2 regions of the Kribbella lupini genome follow, and region 1 is predicted to be linked to the other one. Evidence: riboswitches for the same ligand, from Rfam matches in the RefSeq annotation. Region 1 holds a riboswitch; the other holds the start of a gene.
What was found. Region 1 has a riboswitch for ZMP and ZTP ahead of ABD235_RS08010 (glycine hydroxymethyltransferase). Riboswitches for the same ligand answer to the same signal wherever they lie in the genome.
Positions count from the first base shown of each region.

Region 2: it holds a riboswitch for ZMP and ZTP, as region 1 does, so the genes downstream of both, ABD235_RS07430 (bifunctional 5,10-methylenetetrahydrofolate dehydrogenase/5,10-methenyltetrahydrofolate cyclohydrolase) here and ABD235_RS08010 (glycine hydroxymethyltransferase) in region 1, are expected to answer to the same signal.

Region 1 covers NZ_BAAANC010000001.1:1,745,563-1,752,811, reverse strand. The annotation lists gene ABD235_RS08015 (acyl-CoA dehydrogenase family protein) at 29-1,654, shown strand; ZMP/ZTP riboswitch at 1,698-1,779, shown strand; gene ABD235_RS08010 (glycine hydroxymethyltransferase) at 1,807-3,255, shown strand; gene ABD235_RS08005 (sigma-70 family RNA polymerase sigma factor) at 3,326-4,339, opposite strand; gene ABD235_RS08000 (SDR family NAD(P)-dependent oxidoreductase) at 4,494-5,198, shown strand; gene ABD235_RS07995 (VOC family protein) at 5,233-5,643, opposite strand; gene ABD235_RS07990 (MFS transporter) at 5,672-6,874, opposite strand; gene ABD235_RS07985 (ArsR/SmtB family transcription factor) at 6,871-7,249, opposite strand, start outside.
Region 2 covers NZ_BAAANC010000001.1:1,619,871-1,627,119, forward strand. The annotation lists gene ABD235_RS07425 (glycoside hydrolase family 84 protein) at 1-1,627, shown strand, start outside; ZMP/ZTP riboswitch at 1,633-1,722, shown strand; gene ABD235_RS07430 (bifunctional 5,10-methylenetetrahydrofolate dehydrogenase/5,10-methenyltetrahydrofolate cyclohydrolase) at 1,755-2,615, shown strand; gene aroH (chorismate mutase) at 2,736-3,104, shown strand; gene ABD235_RS07440 (prephenate dehydrogenase) at 3,101-4,204, shown strand; gene cmk ((d)CMP kinase) at 4,215-4,907, shown strand; gene ABD235_RS07450 (lysophospholipid acyltransferase family protein) at 4,904-5,632, shown strand; gene der (ribosome biogenesis GTPase Der) at 5,625-7,004, shown strand; tRNA gene ABD235_RS07460 (tRNA-Pro) at 7,075-7,147, shown strand; gene ABD235_RS07465 (MBL fold metallo-hydrolase) at 7,200-7,249, opposite strand, start outside.

The sequences.
Region 1 (7,249 bases):
AGCGTGCCATACCGCTTACCGTACTGACATGGCGGACCCAAACGGGGTAACGAATCAGGCTCCCCCACTTCAGGGAGTGAACTTCTTCACCCAGGACTCGTCCCTCGGTGACGCTCTGCGCCCGCACGGGGACCTGGCGAAGGACCCGGCGCTGGCGGCGGTCGGAGAACTCGCGGGAACGCAGGAAGCGCTCTCCCACGCGCTCCCGGCCAACCAGAACTCGCCCGTCCTGAAGACGCACGACCGGTACGGCAACCGGATCGACGAGGTCGACTTCCACCCGTCGTGGCACTGGCTGATGGAGAAGGCCATCGGTTTCGGCCTGCAGGCCTCGCCGTGGACGAGCGACCAACCGTCGCCGCACCTGACGCGCGCGGCGGGCTTCTACGTCTGGTCGCAGGTCGAGCCGGGGCACGGCTGCCCGATCTCCATGACGTACGCCGCCGTCCCCGCGCTCCGTGCGTCCGACTCGCTCGGCAGCGAGTGGATCCCCAAGCTCGCCTCCACCCAGTACGACGTACGCCGGCTGCCCGTTGCCGAGAAGACCGGTGTGCTCGCCGGCATGGGGATGACCGAGAAGCAGGGCGGCTCGGACGTCCGCGCGAACCAAACGACGGCGACTCCGACCGGCAGCGGTGACGAGTACCTCCTGACCGGGCACAAGTGGTTCTGCTCGGCGCCGCAGGCCGACGTGTTCCTCGTCCTCGCGCAGGCGCCGGAAGGCCTGAGCTGCTTCGTCGTGCCGAGGGTCCTTGCTGACGGCAACCGCAACGTGTTCGCGCTGCAGCGCCTCAAGGACAAGCTCGGCAACCGTTCCAACGCGTCCAGCGAGGTCGAGTTCCACGGCACGGTCGGGTACCGGCTCGGCGACGAAGGGGCCGGGGTCCGCACGATCATCGAGATGGTGGCGGCGACCCGGCTCGACTGCGTGCTCGGGTCGGCGGCGCTGATGCGGCGCGCGCTGGTCGAGGCGACCTGGCACACGTCGTACCGCAGTGCCTTCGGGGACCTGCTCCGCGACAAGCCCGCGATGCGCAACGTGCTGGCCGACCTGGCGATCGAGAGCGAGGCGGCAACCGCTCTCGCGATGCGGCTCGCGGCCGCGGTCGACGCGTCCGAGGCCGGCGACGAGCAGGCGAAGGCGTTCCGCCGGATCGCGCTCCCGCTGGCCAAGTTCTGGGTCTGCAAGCGGACGCCGATGATGGTCGCCGAGGCGCTGGAGTGCCTGGGCGGCAACGGGTACGTCGAGGAGTCGGGACTGCCGCTGCTGTTCCGCGAGTCGCCGCTCAACTCGATCTGGGAAGGCTCCGGCACGGTCAACGCGCTCGACGTACTGCGCGCGCTGCGCCGGCCGGAGTCGCTGCAGGCGTGGCTGACCGAGGTCGGCGCGGCCCAGGGCGCCGATCATCGGCTCGACGCGGCCGTGACCGACGTACTGGAAGCGCTCTCCGACGTCTCCGAGGCCGAGGCCGGTGCGCGCCGGCTGGCGGCGCGGATGGCCGCTTGCCTGCAGGCCTCCTTGCTGGTCCGCTACTCGACGGCCGAGGTGGCTGACGCTTTCGTGGCGTCCCGACTGGCCGGCGACTGGGGTGGAGTGTTCGGCACCCTGCCCCGGACGACGCCCTTCGGTGCCGTCGTCGACCGGATCTTCTGACAGCGCAGGGAGTTGTCCTCCCCGGCGCCGTCACACGCTAGGGTTACCGCGTCGCGACTGGCGCGTGAGGTGGAGAACCACCGGGGAGCGAGAAGACGTCGGCACCGTGCGCCTGGGTGCCGCGACCGAGTGCAACCGCAGGAGAGACGACGATGACTCAACCCTTCGACGCGACGGCCGCGTCAGCCGCCTACCGCAACGCTCTCGAGGTCATCGGCGCGGTCGAACCGACCGTCGCCGGCGCCATCCGCTCCGAGCTGGAAGACCAGCGCTCCTCGCTGAAGCTGATCGCGAGCGAGAACTACGCCTCCCCCGCCACCTTGCTCACGATGGGCAACTGGCTGTCCGACAAGTACGCCGAGGGCACGGTCGGCCACCGCTTCTACGCCGGCTGCCAGAACGTCGACACCGTCGAGCAGGCCGCGGCCGACCACGCGAAGGCGCTGTTCAACGCACCGCACGCCTACGTCCAGCCGCACTCCGGCATCGACGCGAACCTGGTCGCCTTCTGGGCCATCCTGGCCAACCGGATCGAGTCGCCGACCCTCGCCGAGGCGAGCGCCAAGCACGTCAACGACCTGTCCGACGAGGACTGGACCAAGCTGCGCAAGGCCCTCGGCGACCAGAAGATGCTGGGCATGTCGCTGGACGCCGGCGGCCACCTCACCCACGGTTTCCGCCCGAACATCTCCGGCAAGATGTTCCACCAGAGCTCGTACGGCACCGACCCGGAGACCGGGCTGCTGGACTACGACAAGGTCGCCGCGACCGCGCGTGAGTTCAAGCCGCTGATCCTGATCGCGGGCTACTCGGCGTACCCGCGTAAGGTCGACTTCGCCAAGATGCGCGAGATCGCCGACGAGGTCGGCGCGACGCTGATGGTCGACATGGCGCACTTCGCCGGCCTGGTCGCGGGCAAGGTCTTCACCGGCGACTTCGACCCGGTTCCGCATGCGCACGTCACCACCACCACGACGCACAAGTCGCTGCGCGGCCCGCGCGGTGGCATGGTGCTGTGCCAGCCCGAGTACGCCGACGCCGTCGACCGCGGGTGCCCGATGGTGCTCGGCGGCCCGCTCAGCCAGGTGATGGCGGCCAAGGCCGTCGCGCTGGCCGAGGCGCGCCGGCCGGAGTTCCAGACCTACGCGCAGAACGTCGCCGACAACGCGGTCACGCTGGCCGAGGGCCTGATGAAGCGTGGCGTGAAGCTGGTGACCGACGGCACCGAGAACCACCTGGTCCTGCTCGACGTCTCGTCGTACGGGATCACCGGCCGGCAGGCCGAGTCGGCGCTGCTCGACGCCGGCATCGTCACCAACCGCAACGCGGTCCCGCGGGACCCGAACGGCGCCTGGTACACCTCGGGCGTCCGGATCGGTACGCCGGCGCTGACCACCCGCGGCTTCGGCGGCGACGAGTTCGACCGCGTCGCCGAGCTCATGGTGGATGTCCTGTCCAGCGTCACCCCGACCACCACGTCGGCCGGGGCGCCGTCGAAGGCGAAGTACGTCCTCGCCGACGGCGTCGCCGACAAGGTCCGCGCGGCCTCCGCCGAACTGCTCGACAAGCACCCGCTGTACCCGGGCCTCGACCTGAACTGACGCAGTCCGCAAGGAGCGCCCATCACGTCGACCTTCGAGTCGAGGCGATGGGCGCTGCTCTTGGCGTCCTTCAGTGGCTGGGCAGGAAGCGTGGGAGCCCGAACCAGGGCAGGACGCTGTTGTCGAAGCGGGTCACGGCGCAGATCCGGTCGTCGGTCAGGGTGAGGACGAGGAGCCCGGTTCCGTGCCGGATGCCGTCGGTGGGCGCGCGCAGGTAGGTGCCGAAGGCCGGTTGGCCGTTGGCGCGCGTGGGCACCAGGTGGTACTGGCGGTTGGCGCTCATGATCGCGGCGTAGAAACCGGCGACGGCGTCACGGCCGAGGTACTCGAGCGGCACCGGCGGCATCGAGACCCGGACGTCGTCGGTGAGCAGGGCAACGATGGCGTCGACGTCGTTGGACTCGTACGCGCGGGTGAACCTCGCCACGAGTGCCTGTTCGGCCGGTGAGGCGGGCGCGGGCGGTGCCTCGACGTTTCTGTTCGGCGGGACGCGCCGGTGCAGCGTGGCGCGGGCCCGTTTGAGCGCGCTGTTGACCGATTCGACCGACGAGTCGAGCATGTCGGCGACCTGGGCTGCCGGGAACCCCAGCACCTCGCGCAGGATCAGGACGGCCCGCTGGCGGGCGGGCAGGAGCTGCAGTGCGGTGACGAAGGCCAGCGAGACGGACTCCTTCTGCTCGTAGCGTGCTTCCGGCCCCGGTGGCGTGGCGATCGCGCCGTCGAGGAGCGCGTCGGGGTACGGCTCCAGCCAGGCGACTTCACCGAGCCGGCTCGGCGCTGGTGGTTGGATCTCGGGCACGTCCCACTCCTTCGCCGGACGGCGGCTTGCCGCGCGCATCGCGTTGAGGCACTGGTTGGTCGCGATCCGGTACAGCCAGGTCCGGATCGAGGCACGCCCTTCGAACCGGTCGAGACCGCGCCATGCGGCGAGCAGCGTGTCCTGCAGAACGTCCTCGGCGTCCTGGAACGAGCCGAGCATCCGGTAGCAGTGCATGTGCAACTCCCGGCGATGTCGCTCGGTCAGTTGCCGGAACGCCTGATCGTCCCCCGCCCGCGCCTTCGCGATCAGCTCGCTCGCACACACGTGTCATCACCTCGTCCGCTGTCCGGTTCGCCAGTCTTCCTCAGTGGTGACACCGGCCGGGCCGAGAACTGGGCGATCCTCGCGCCGCCCGATCTCCCGACCGTGTGGTGTCTGCACTCTCGACAGTTCGATTTCCCCCTGACGAGGAGTACAGATGACACTCGCGGACAAGACGATCCTGGTGACCGGAGCCGGCCGCGGCATCGGGAAGGCGCTGGTCGACGAGGCGCTGAGCCGGGGCGCCAAGCGGGTCTACGCCGGTACCCGACGGCCCCTGACCCACGCGGACGAGCGCGTCACGCCACTGACCCTCGACGTGACCGATGCCGAACAGATCGCCGCCGCCGCGGAAACGGTGGGTTCGCTCGACATCCTGATCAACAACGCGGGCAGCTACGGCTACGAAGACCTGGCCGACCGAGCCGGCCTGGAGCGGCATCTGGGAGTCAACCTGTTCGGGCCCATCGGCGTCATCCAGGCGCTCTTGCCCCGACTTCTCGAGTCGAAGGGCGCGATCGTCAACGTGCTGTCGGTGGCCGCGGTGGCCGCGGTGCCGATCAGTCCGGCGTACTCGATCTCGAAGGCGGCCGCGTTCTCGCTGACGCAGTCCCTGCGTGCCGTCCTGGCCGCGCAGGGCGTCGCCGTTCATGCCGTGCTGCCCGGTCCCGTGGACACCGACATGGTGCGTGACCTCGACATCCCGAAGGCGTCACCGCAGTCGGTAGCTCGGGCCATCCTCGACGGGCTGACCAAGGGAGATGACGAGATCTTCCCCGATCCCTTCTCACAGTCGCTCGCCGGCACCTGGAACAGCGGGGCGGTCAAGACGCTCGAGCGCCAGAACGCGATGCTCGTCTGATCCACCTGCGACCAGGGACCGGGTGCAGCGGCTGCTACGAACCGTCGCCGTTCAGCACCTTCTCGAGGTGCCCGGGCGGCCACTCGACCAGCTCGATCCGATACCCGTCCGGATCGAGCAGCCACGCGGTCTTGGGGCCGTCCGGACCGGCCGGAAACTCCGGCTCGCCCGGCGTCAGGCCGGCGGCCTTCAGGCGGTCGAGCGTCGGACCGAGCGTGCCCACGTCGATCGCCAGGTGCTCGAAGCCGCCGATCACGACCGGGCCGTCGGCCGGTCGATGCACCAGCTCCAGTGACACGCTGCGCTCGTCGGGCAGCTTCAGCCAGACCAGGCTCGAGTCGCCGCCCCCGACGACGTCGCCGATCTGGGTGTAGCCGAGTGCTCGGTAGAAGGTCAGGGAGCGTTCGAGGTCACTCACCCGGTACGCGAACAGGATCGTCTTCATGCCGCTCGATTCAACTGGCCCGCTCAGATCAGGTCAACCGGGTGGCCGACCAGATCATCAGGGCGGCGAAGAGTGTGCCGAGAAGGGCGCAGGCGAAGGGGATTCCGGCGCCGGAGATCAGGAGACCGAAGCCGGTCATCGCCACCGGCATCAGGGCCTCGTCGGACAGGCTGACGATGCTGCTGGTCCGGCCCAGGTACGCCGGGGCGATGGTCTGCTGAAACGCCGCCGACAACTGCGCCGACGCGAGGCCGGCCGTGAAGCCGATGACGCCCATCGCGACGAACACGCCCGCGCGGGGTGCGATGCCGATCGCCGCGCAGCCGGCGGCCTGGAAGACGAGGGCGAGCAAGCCGGCGCGGGCCAGGTTCGTCGGCTTCCAGCGCATGGCCAGTACGGCGCCTGCCGCGGCGAGGATGCCTGAGCACGCCTGGAACAGCCCGAGCGAACCGGCGCCCCAGCCGGCCGCCGACGTCCGCTGCACCAGGCCGACCGCGAGCACCGGACCGACGCAGAGGTTGAGCCCGAAGAACGCGATCACGAGAGTGCGCGCCGGCAGATCTCGGCGCAGATAACCGAACCCCGCTTGGAGATCGGCGCGGATCGACGAGCCGGCGGAGGACACCTGCGGGAGCCGCGGCCGCACGACCCAGGCCAGCGCGATCGCGATCACCCCGAAGGAGATCGCGTCCACGACCATCACCGCGGCGAGCCCTCCGTGCGCGACCAGGAACCCGCCGAGCGGTGCACCGACGAACACCGCGAGCCGGTTCGCCAACTGGGTGCTCGCGGCAAGCTTCACCAGATCGTCGGCGCGCACCATCCGCCGCGGCATCGTCCCCGCCGCCGGCGTGTAGAGCGCGTCCACCAGCCCGAACAGCACCGCCACGACCAGCAGGAGCGCCAGCGAAACCCCGGACATCGCGACCACCCCCGCGGCGAGGGCCAGCACGAGGATCCGCCCGAGGTTGGCCAGGATCATCGTCCGCCGCGCATCCAGCCGGTCAGCCAGCGCACCACCCCACAACAGCACCAACGCCCGAGGCAACGCGCCGATCCCCATCACCAGACCGGCCCCAGCGGGCGAGGTCACCTGCGTCGCACTCCACGCCAACCCGACGTACCAGGCCACGTCCCCCGCCTGCGAAACCCCAGCGGAGAAGATCCACCCCTGCACCCGCCGGTCCCGCCGCAACGGCGGAAAGCTCGGTGCTTCCAGCACGGTGCTCATGGCCGGGCCGGTACGGCGTGGGCGAAGACGAAGACCGGGTGGGCGTCCTCGCCCTCGGACGGCTCGTCGACGTACTCCTGGATCAAGGCCCCGAGGCGCGCCCCGAGCTCTTCCAGCCGCTCAGGGGTCAGCGTCACCCAGCTCTCCGTCGAGAACGCCGCGCGAACCCACGGCTCGTCGTACTCCGACCTCAGCCCGAACCACTGACGGACCTTCGTCGTGTGGTGTGTGAGGTTCGCCTCCTCGGCGGTCTCCGCGACCAGCTCGCCGGCCGGGTCACCGCCGGCGTCCGCGATCGACCACGAGTACGACGCCTTGGCCGACCGCCACCAGCGTTCGCGCCGGGTCTTGGCCAGTTCCGGCGCCTCCTCGATC
Region 2 (7,249 bases), 130 kb from region 1:
GACCGGGATCGGGGTGATCCCGCGGACCATCACCGCCGCGCAGGCCGCGCAGGCGAAGGCGGTGTTCGGGCACGACATCCTGATCTGGGACAACTACCCGGTCAACGACTACCTCGCCGGGCGGCTTCCGCTGGCCGACTACAGCGGCCGCGACCGCGGGATCGCCGACCAGGTCGTCGGCGTGATCTCGAACCCGATGAACCAGGCCGCGGTCAGCAAGATCGCGCTCTTCGCGTTCGGCGAGCTGGGCTGGAAGCCGGCGACGTACGACGAGCGCGCGGCGTGGGAGCGCGCGCTGTCGGAGCGGGCCGGCGGTGACCGGCGCACGATCGAGGCGCTGAAGGTGTTCGCGGACCTGAACACCTACGACACGACGCTGCACCCGGAGTCCGCACCGGAGCTCGCCGCCCGGATCGAGGCGTTCTGGACGGCTTACGACGGGAGCGGCGCGTCGGCGGAGAGCGCGATCCCACCGGCGGGCGCCGCCTCGGCGGATGCCATGGCCCGCGCGATCCAGGGGCTTCGGCCGTTCTTCCGGGCGGTGACTCGGGCTCCGGCGCAGATCCGGGCCGGCGTGGTCGATCCGGCGTTCAGCGACGAGGCGAAGGCGTGGCTCGATGCGACCGTCCTGTGGGGGCAGGCGCTGGAGGAGTCGCTCGGCCTGCTCGAGGCGCTCGACGACGGTGACGGCGCGACGGCCTGGCTGAAGCGTCAGCAAGTCGACAAGTTGACTGGTCAGGCGAAGGCGATCCGGGACGTTCGCGCGCCGCACTCCGGAACGTACCCGCGGATCGGCGAGGGCGTGGTGGACACGTTCCTCGCGCGGGTCGGCCGGCTGCACGACGCGTGGATCGGACTGGTGCCACGGCGGACGGCGACGGCGAGCGTTCCGACGTACGCGGAGAACGGGCCGGCGCGGATGGTCGACGGGGACGAGTCGACGTTCTACTGGAGCAACCGCGCTCCGGCGGCGAACGACGAGATCCGGGTCGATCTCGGGACACCGCGGGAGATCGGCGCGATCGCCGTACTGATGGGCAAGGACGGGAGCCCGGCCGACTTCATCCAGTCGGGGGCGCTGGAGTGGTCGGCGGACGGTGAGACCTGGACCGAGGTGACCCGCGCGACGACCGCCGAGGTGCGCGCGACGGCTCCGGCCGGGACGAAGGCGCGGTACGTGCGCTACCGCGCGGTGGCGGCGAACGCGTCGAACTGGTTGGTGGTCAGGGAGTTCTCCGTGCAGGTCACCGACGGGTCGGAGCTGGTGCTGACCGCCTCGGGCGGACCGGCGCCGGCCGAGGGATCGGCGTTGTCCCGCGCTGTCGACGGAGATGTCGGTACGGCGTACGCGGCGGCCGCGGGTCCGGTGAGCGGTGACGCGTTGACCGTGACGGCCTCGACTCCGGCCGCGGTGGATCGGGTGACTGTGCTGCAGCGGGCTGGTTCGGTCGCGGCCGGTCGGGTTGACGTCCATACCGCTGCGGGTTGGCGGGAGATCGGTGTGGTGCGTTCGGCATATACCGCGCTGCGGGTGACCGAAACGGTCGATGCCGTGCGTGTTCGGTGGGCGGCCGGGGCGACGGCGCCACAGGTCGCCGAAGTGATCCTGCGTCGATCGGCTGGGTAAACTGTCCGGCGGGCCGCTACTGGCGTTCAGGTGGGTCACCACCGGGGAACGGCCCGCCGGATCTCCGGCTGCAGCCGCGCGCCTGGGCAACGACGAATGTTCGCCGACGCCCGAAGGAGCGCGCCGTATGACCTCAGACACCACTGCCCGGCCGATGATCGGCACCGACCTCGCCGCCGACATGGTGGCCCAGGCCGCCGTCCGCGCCAAGAAGCTGCAGGACGAGACCGGCGTGCAGCCGTGCCTCGCGACCGTGCTGGTCGGTGACGACCCGGCCTCCGCGACGTACGTGCGGATGAAGCAGAACCGGAGCAAGAAGGCCGGTATCGGCTCGGTCAGCGTCGTGCTGCCGGCCGAGACGACCACCGACGAACTCGTGGCCGAGCTGACCAGGCTCTCGAACGACCCGACCGTGCACGGGATCCTGCTGCAGCACCCGGTGCCGGAGCAGATCGACGAGCGGGCCGCATTCGAGGCGATCGCGCCGGCCAAGGACGTCGACGGCGTCACCATGCACTCGTTCGCCGCGATGGCGTTCGGGGAGCCGGGCTTCCGGTCCTGCACGCCCGGCGGCATCCTGCGGCTGTTGCAGGCGTACGACGTACCGCTGTCCGGCGCGCACGCGGTCGTCATCGGCCGCAGCCCGATCCTCGGCAAGCCGGCCGGGATGTTGCTGCTGGCATCGAACGCGACCGTCACCTACACGCACTCGCGGACGCAGGACCTGCCCGCGCTGGTACGTCAGGCCGACATCGTGGTCGCCGCGGTCGGCAAGCCGAACTTCGTCCGCGGCGAGTGGCTGAAGCCGGGCGCGGTCGTGATCGATGCCGGGTACAACGAAGGCAACGTCGGTGACGTGCACGCGGAGGAGGTCGCGCGGGTCGCGAGCCTGCTCACGCCCGTGCCCGGCGGCGTCGGCCCGATGACGATCGCGCTGCTGCTGGAGCAGACCGTCGACGCGGCGGAAGCTCAGACCGCGAACCGCTGAGGGACGTCGGGGGCCGGTGGCGAGACGGGTGCGCACCGCGTGGGCGGTCTGACCTAATGTTGAGACTGGTGTCCAGCGCTGAGGAGCGGTGCGGGACGTGGTGAGCTAGGAGGCAGGACAGTGGCGGTACGGGCGATCCGGGGTGCCACCCAGCTGGACGCGGACGAGCGGGAGCACCTGCTCGAGCGGACGGCCGAGCTGGTCCGGGCGGTGCTGGAGGCGAACGATCTCAGCTCCGAGGACCTGATCAGCATCCTGTTCACCGTCACGCCGGACCTGAGCTCGGAGTTCCCCGCGGTGGCCGGCCGGCAGATCGGCCTCACCGACGTACCGCTGATGTGCATGCAGGAGATCGCCGTCCCGCACGCGCTGCCGCGGGTGGTCCGGATGATGCTGCACACCGAGTCGCCGCGCTCGCGGGAGAAGATCCAGCACGTCTACCTGCACGGCGCCACCGCGCTGCGCCCCGACCTGACGGGCGCCCAGTGAGTGACACCGCCCTTCGCGGCCCGGTCCGCATCGTCGGCACCGGCCTGATCGGTACCTCGATCGGCCTCGCGCTCGCCCGCCTCGGCGTGGTGGTCGAGCTGGTCGACGGCGATCCGGACAACGCCCTGATGGCCGAGCGGATCGGCGCCGGCTCGCGGCTGGTCCAGCTGGAGCCGCAGCTCGTCGTCGTCGCCGTACCGCCGGACCACGTCGGCACGGTGATCGCCGAGCAGCTGGAGCAGACCGACGCCGTCGTCACCGACGCGGCCAGCGTGAAGGGCAAGCCGCTCGCCGACGCCAAGGCGCTCACCGAGGCGGCCGGCCGCGCGAGCGACCTGAGCCGGTACGTCGGCAGCCACCCGATGGCCGGCTCGGAGCGCAACGGCCCGCTGGCCGGTCGCGCCGACCTGTTCGAGGGCGCGACCTGGGCGATCACCCCGCACGAGACCAGCGACCCGGCCGCCGTCGAGCTCGTACGACGGCTCGCCGAGGCCTGCGGCGCGCGGACCGTCGAGCTGTCCGTCCCGGACCACGACCTGGCCGTCGCCCGGGTCTCGCACCTGCCGCAGCTGATGTCGTCGCTGGCCGCCGGCACCCTCGTCGACGCACCCACCGAGCACCTCGAGCTGTCCGGCCAGGGCGTCCGCGACGTCACCCGGATCGCCGCGAGCGACCCGGGGATGTGGACCCAGATCGTCGCCGCCAACTCGCCCGCGCTGAGCGGCCTGCTGGAGCAGATCCGCGACGAGCTCGACCGGCTGTTGATTGCCCTGAGCAAGGAACAGCCCGGCTCCCAGAGCTCCGACGACGAGGTGACCGCGGTGCTTCGCCGTGGCGTTTCCGGCGCGGTGCGCGTCCCGGGCAAGCACGGTTCGCCGCACATCGAGCTCGTCCCGGTCCTCGTCACGATCCCCGACCGCCCGGGCCAGCTGGCCCGGTTGTTCGCCGACGCGGCCGCCTCCGGCGCCAACGTCGAGGACCTGCGGATCGACCACAGCCCGGGCCGCCCGGTCGGTGAGGTCGAGCTGGCGGTCAAACCGGCCTCGGTCGAGCAGCTGGTCGACGTACTGACCGAGCGCGGGTGGTCCGTGCACCGGTAACCTTCCGCCCATGATCATCGCTGTCGACGGCCCGAGCGGTTCCGGTAAATCGAGCACGGCCCGCGGAGTGGCCACCAGGCTGGGGCTGAAGTACCTCGACACCGGCGCGATGTACCGGGCGGTGACCTGGTCGGCGCTGGAGGCCGGGCTCGACCTGACCGACACCGCCACCGTCGCCGAGCGGGCCCGCGCGGTCGAGCTGGGCATCAGCACCGACCCGCAGCTGGCCCACTTCACCGCCGACGGCACCGACGTCACCGAGGCGATCCGCGACCCGCGGATCAGCGAGAACGTGTCGAAGGTCGCCACCAACCTCGACGTCCGCAAGGAGCTGATCCGGCGGCAGCGCGAGATCATCGACGACGCCCAGCCCGGCGGCGGGATCGTGGTCGAGGGCCGCGACATCGCGACCGTGGTGGCCACCGACGCCGAGCTCAAGGTGCTGCTGACCGCCGACCAGGACGCCCGGATGGCCCGCCGCAAGGCCGAGCTGGCCGAGGGCGCGCTGACCGCGGAGCAGCTGCGCGACCAGATCGTCCGCCGTGACGCCGACGACGCCACCGTGTCGCAGTTCGAGGTCGCCTCGGACGGCGCGGTGACGATCGACTCCACCCACCTGTCCCTGGAGGAGGTCGTCGACGTGATCAGCCGGCTCGCGAAGGAGGCCGAGGCCGCGCCGCCACGCGACCCGCGGGAGTCATGACAGCCGAGCTGACCAGGCACCAGGAGCTGCCCCGGACCGACGACCTGCCGACGCTTCCGTACCGGGTCGGCAACGTGGTCCGGCACCTGGTCGCGCCGTACCTGCGGTGGCGCTACGACCTGACCGTGCACCACGAGGAGCGCTTCCCGCGGACCGGCCCGGTGCTGCTGGCGCCCAACCACCTGGGGCTGCTGGACGGGCCGCTGCTGGGTGCGACCGCGCCGAGGATGCTGCACCAGCTCGGCAAGATCGAGGCGTTCGACGGGCTGCAGGGCAAGCTCCTGCACCTGGCCGGGCAGATCCCGGTCGACCGTTCGACGTACGACACGCTGGCGGTCCGGAAGGCGATCAAGGTGCTCCGCGACGGGCAGGTGATGAGCATCTACCCCGAGGGCACCCGGGGCGCCGGCGACTTCCGCAAGGTCCGCACCGGCGTCGCCTACCTGGCGATGGTGACCGGCGCCCCGATCCTCCCGGTGGCGCTGCTCGGCACCCGGCTGCCGGGCGGGGACGTCGAGCGCTACCCACCCCGCGGGAGCCGGGTCCACGTCGTGTACGGCGAGCCTTTCACCGTGGACCGCGTATCCTTTCCCCGGAGGCACACCGACGTACGGGCGGTGGCCGACCAGATCGGCGACGTGCTGCGGGCGCATGTTCAGGCCGCCGTCGCAGCCACCGGCCACCCGCTTCCGGGCAAGCCAGACCAGAAGGATCCTGATGAGTGACCTGCCCACCGGCTACGAGTACGACGCCGAGCCGTCGCGCGACGACGACACCGGCCCCGTGCCCGTCCTGGCGATCGTAGGCCGCCCCAACGTCGGCAAGTCGACGCTGGTCAACCGGATCATCGGCCGCCGCGAGGCGGTCGTGGAGGACACCCCGGGCGTCACCCGGGACCGTGTCTCGTACGACGCGGACTGGGCCGGCCGGTCCTTCACGGTGGTCGACACCGGCGGCTGGGACCCGGACGCGGTCGGGATGGCCGCGCTGGTCGCCGCCCAGGCCGAGGTCGCGATCAACGCCGCCGACGCGGTGCTGTTCGTGGTCGACGCGACCGTCGGCATCACCGACGCCGACGAGGCCGTCGTCCGGGTGCTGCGCAAGTCCGGCAAGCCGGTCGTCCTGGCCGCGAACAAGGTCGACGACCAGCGGGTCGAGTCCGAGGCGATGAACCTGTGGAGCCTCGGGATCGGCGAGCCGTTCCCGATCTCGGCGATGCACGGCCGGGGGACCGGCGACATGCTGGACGCCGTACTGGCCGCACTGCCGGAGGCGCCGCCGGAGCGCGACCCCGAGTCCGGGGGACCGCGCCGGGTCGCGATCGTCGGCAAGCCGAACGTGGGCAAGTCCTCGCTGCTGAACAAGGTCGCCAAGGAGGACCGGGTCGTGGTCAGCGACGTGTCCGGCACCACCGTCGACCCGGTCGACGAGCTGATCACGCTGGGCGACAAGCAGTACCGGTTCATCGACACCGCCGGCATCCGGCGCAAGGTGAAGAACGTCCAGGGCCACGAGTACTACGCGAGCCTGCGGACCAACAGCGCGATCGAGCGCGCCGAGGTCGTCGTCGTGGTCGTCGACGCCTCCGAGCCGATGACCGAGCAGGACCTGCGGATCATGGACATGGTCGAGGAGGCCGGCAAGGCCCTCGTGATCGCCTACAACAAGTGGGACATGGTCGACGAGGACCGGCGCTATTACCTGGAGAAGGAGATCGACCGCGATCTCGTCCAGCTGCGCTGGGCCCCCCGGGTGAACATCAGCGCCCTGACCGGCCGGCACATGGAGAAGCTGGTGCCGGCCATCGAGGCCGCGCTGGACGGCTGGCAGACCCGTGTCCCGACCGGCCAGCTGAACGCGTTCCTCGGCCGGTTGGTTGCCGCGCACCCCCATCCGGTCCGGTCGGGCAAGCAGCCGAAGATCCTGTTCGGTACCCAGGCCACGACGATGCCGCCGACCTTCGCGATCTTCACGTCGGGACAGATCGAGCCGTCGTACCAGCGGTTCATCGAACGCCGTCTGCGCGAGGACTTCGGCTTCGTCGGCAGCCCCGTGCACGTTCAGATCCGGGCCCGTCAGAAGAAGGCGAAACGCTGATCGGCCCGGTGCGAAAGCACTCCCGATGATGGGGTAAGGTTTACCCGCTCGCTCTTCGGAGCAGGCGGTTCGGGCTGTGGCGCAGTTGGTAGCGCACCGGTCTGGGGGACCGGGGGTCGCCAGTTCAAGTCTGGCCAGCCCGACACAGCGCAAAGGGCACCGGCATCACGCCGGTGCCCTTTCGCGTTGCCGGATTCACCAGCCGCGCTCGCGCCATGCGGGGAGGTGGGGGCGTTCGGTACCGA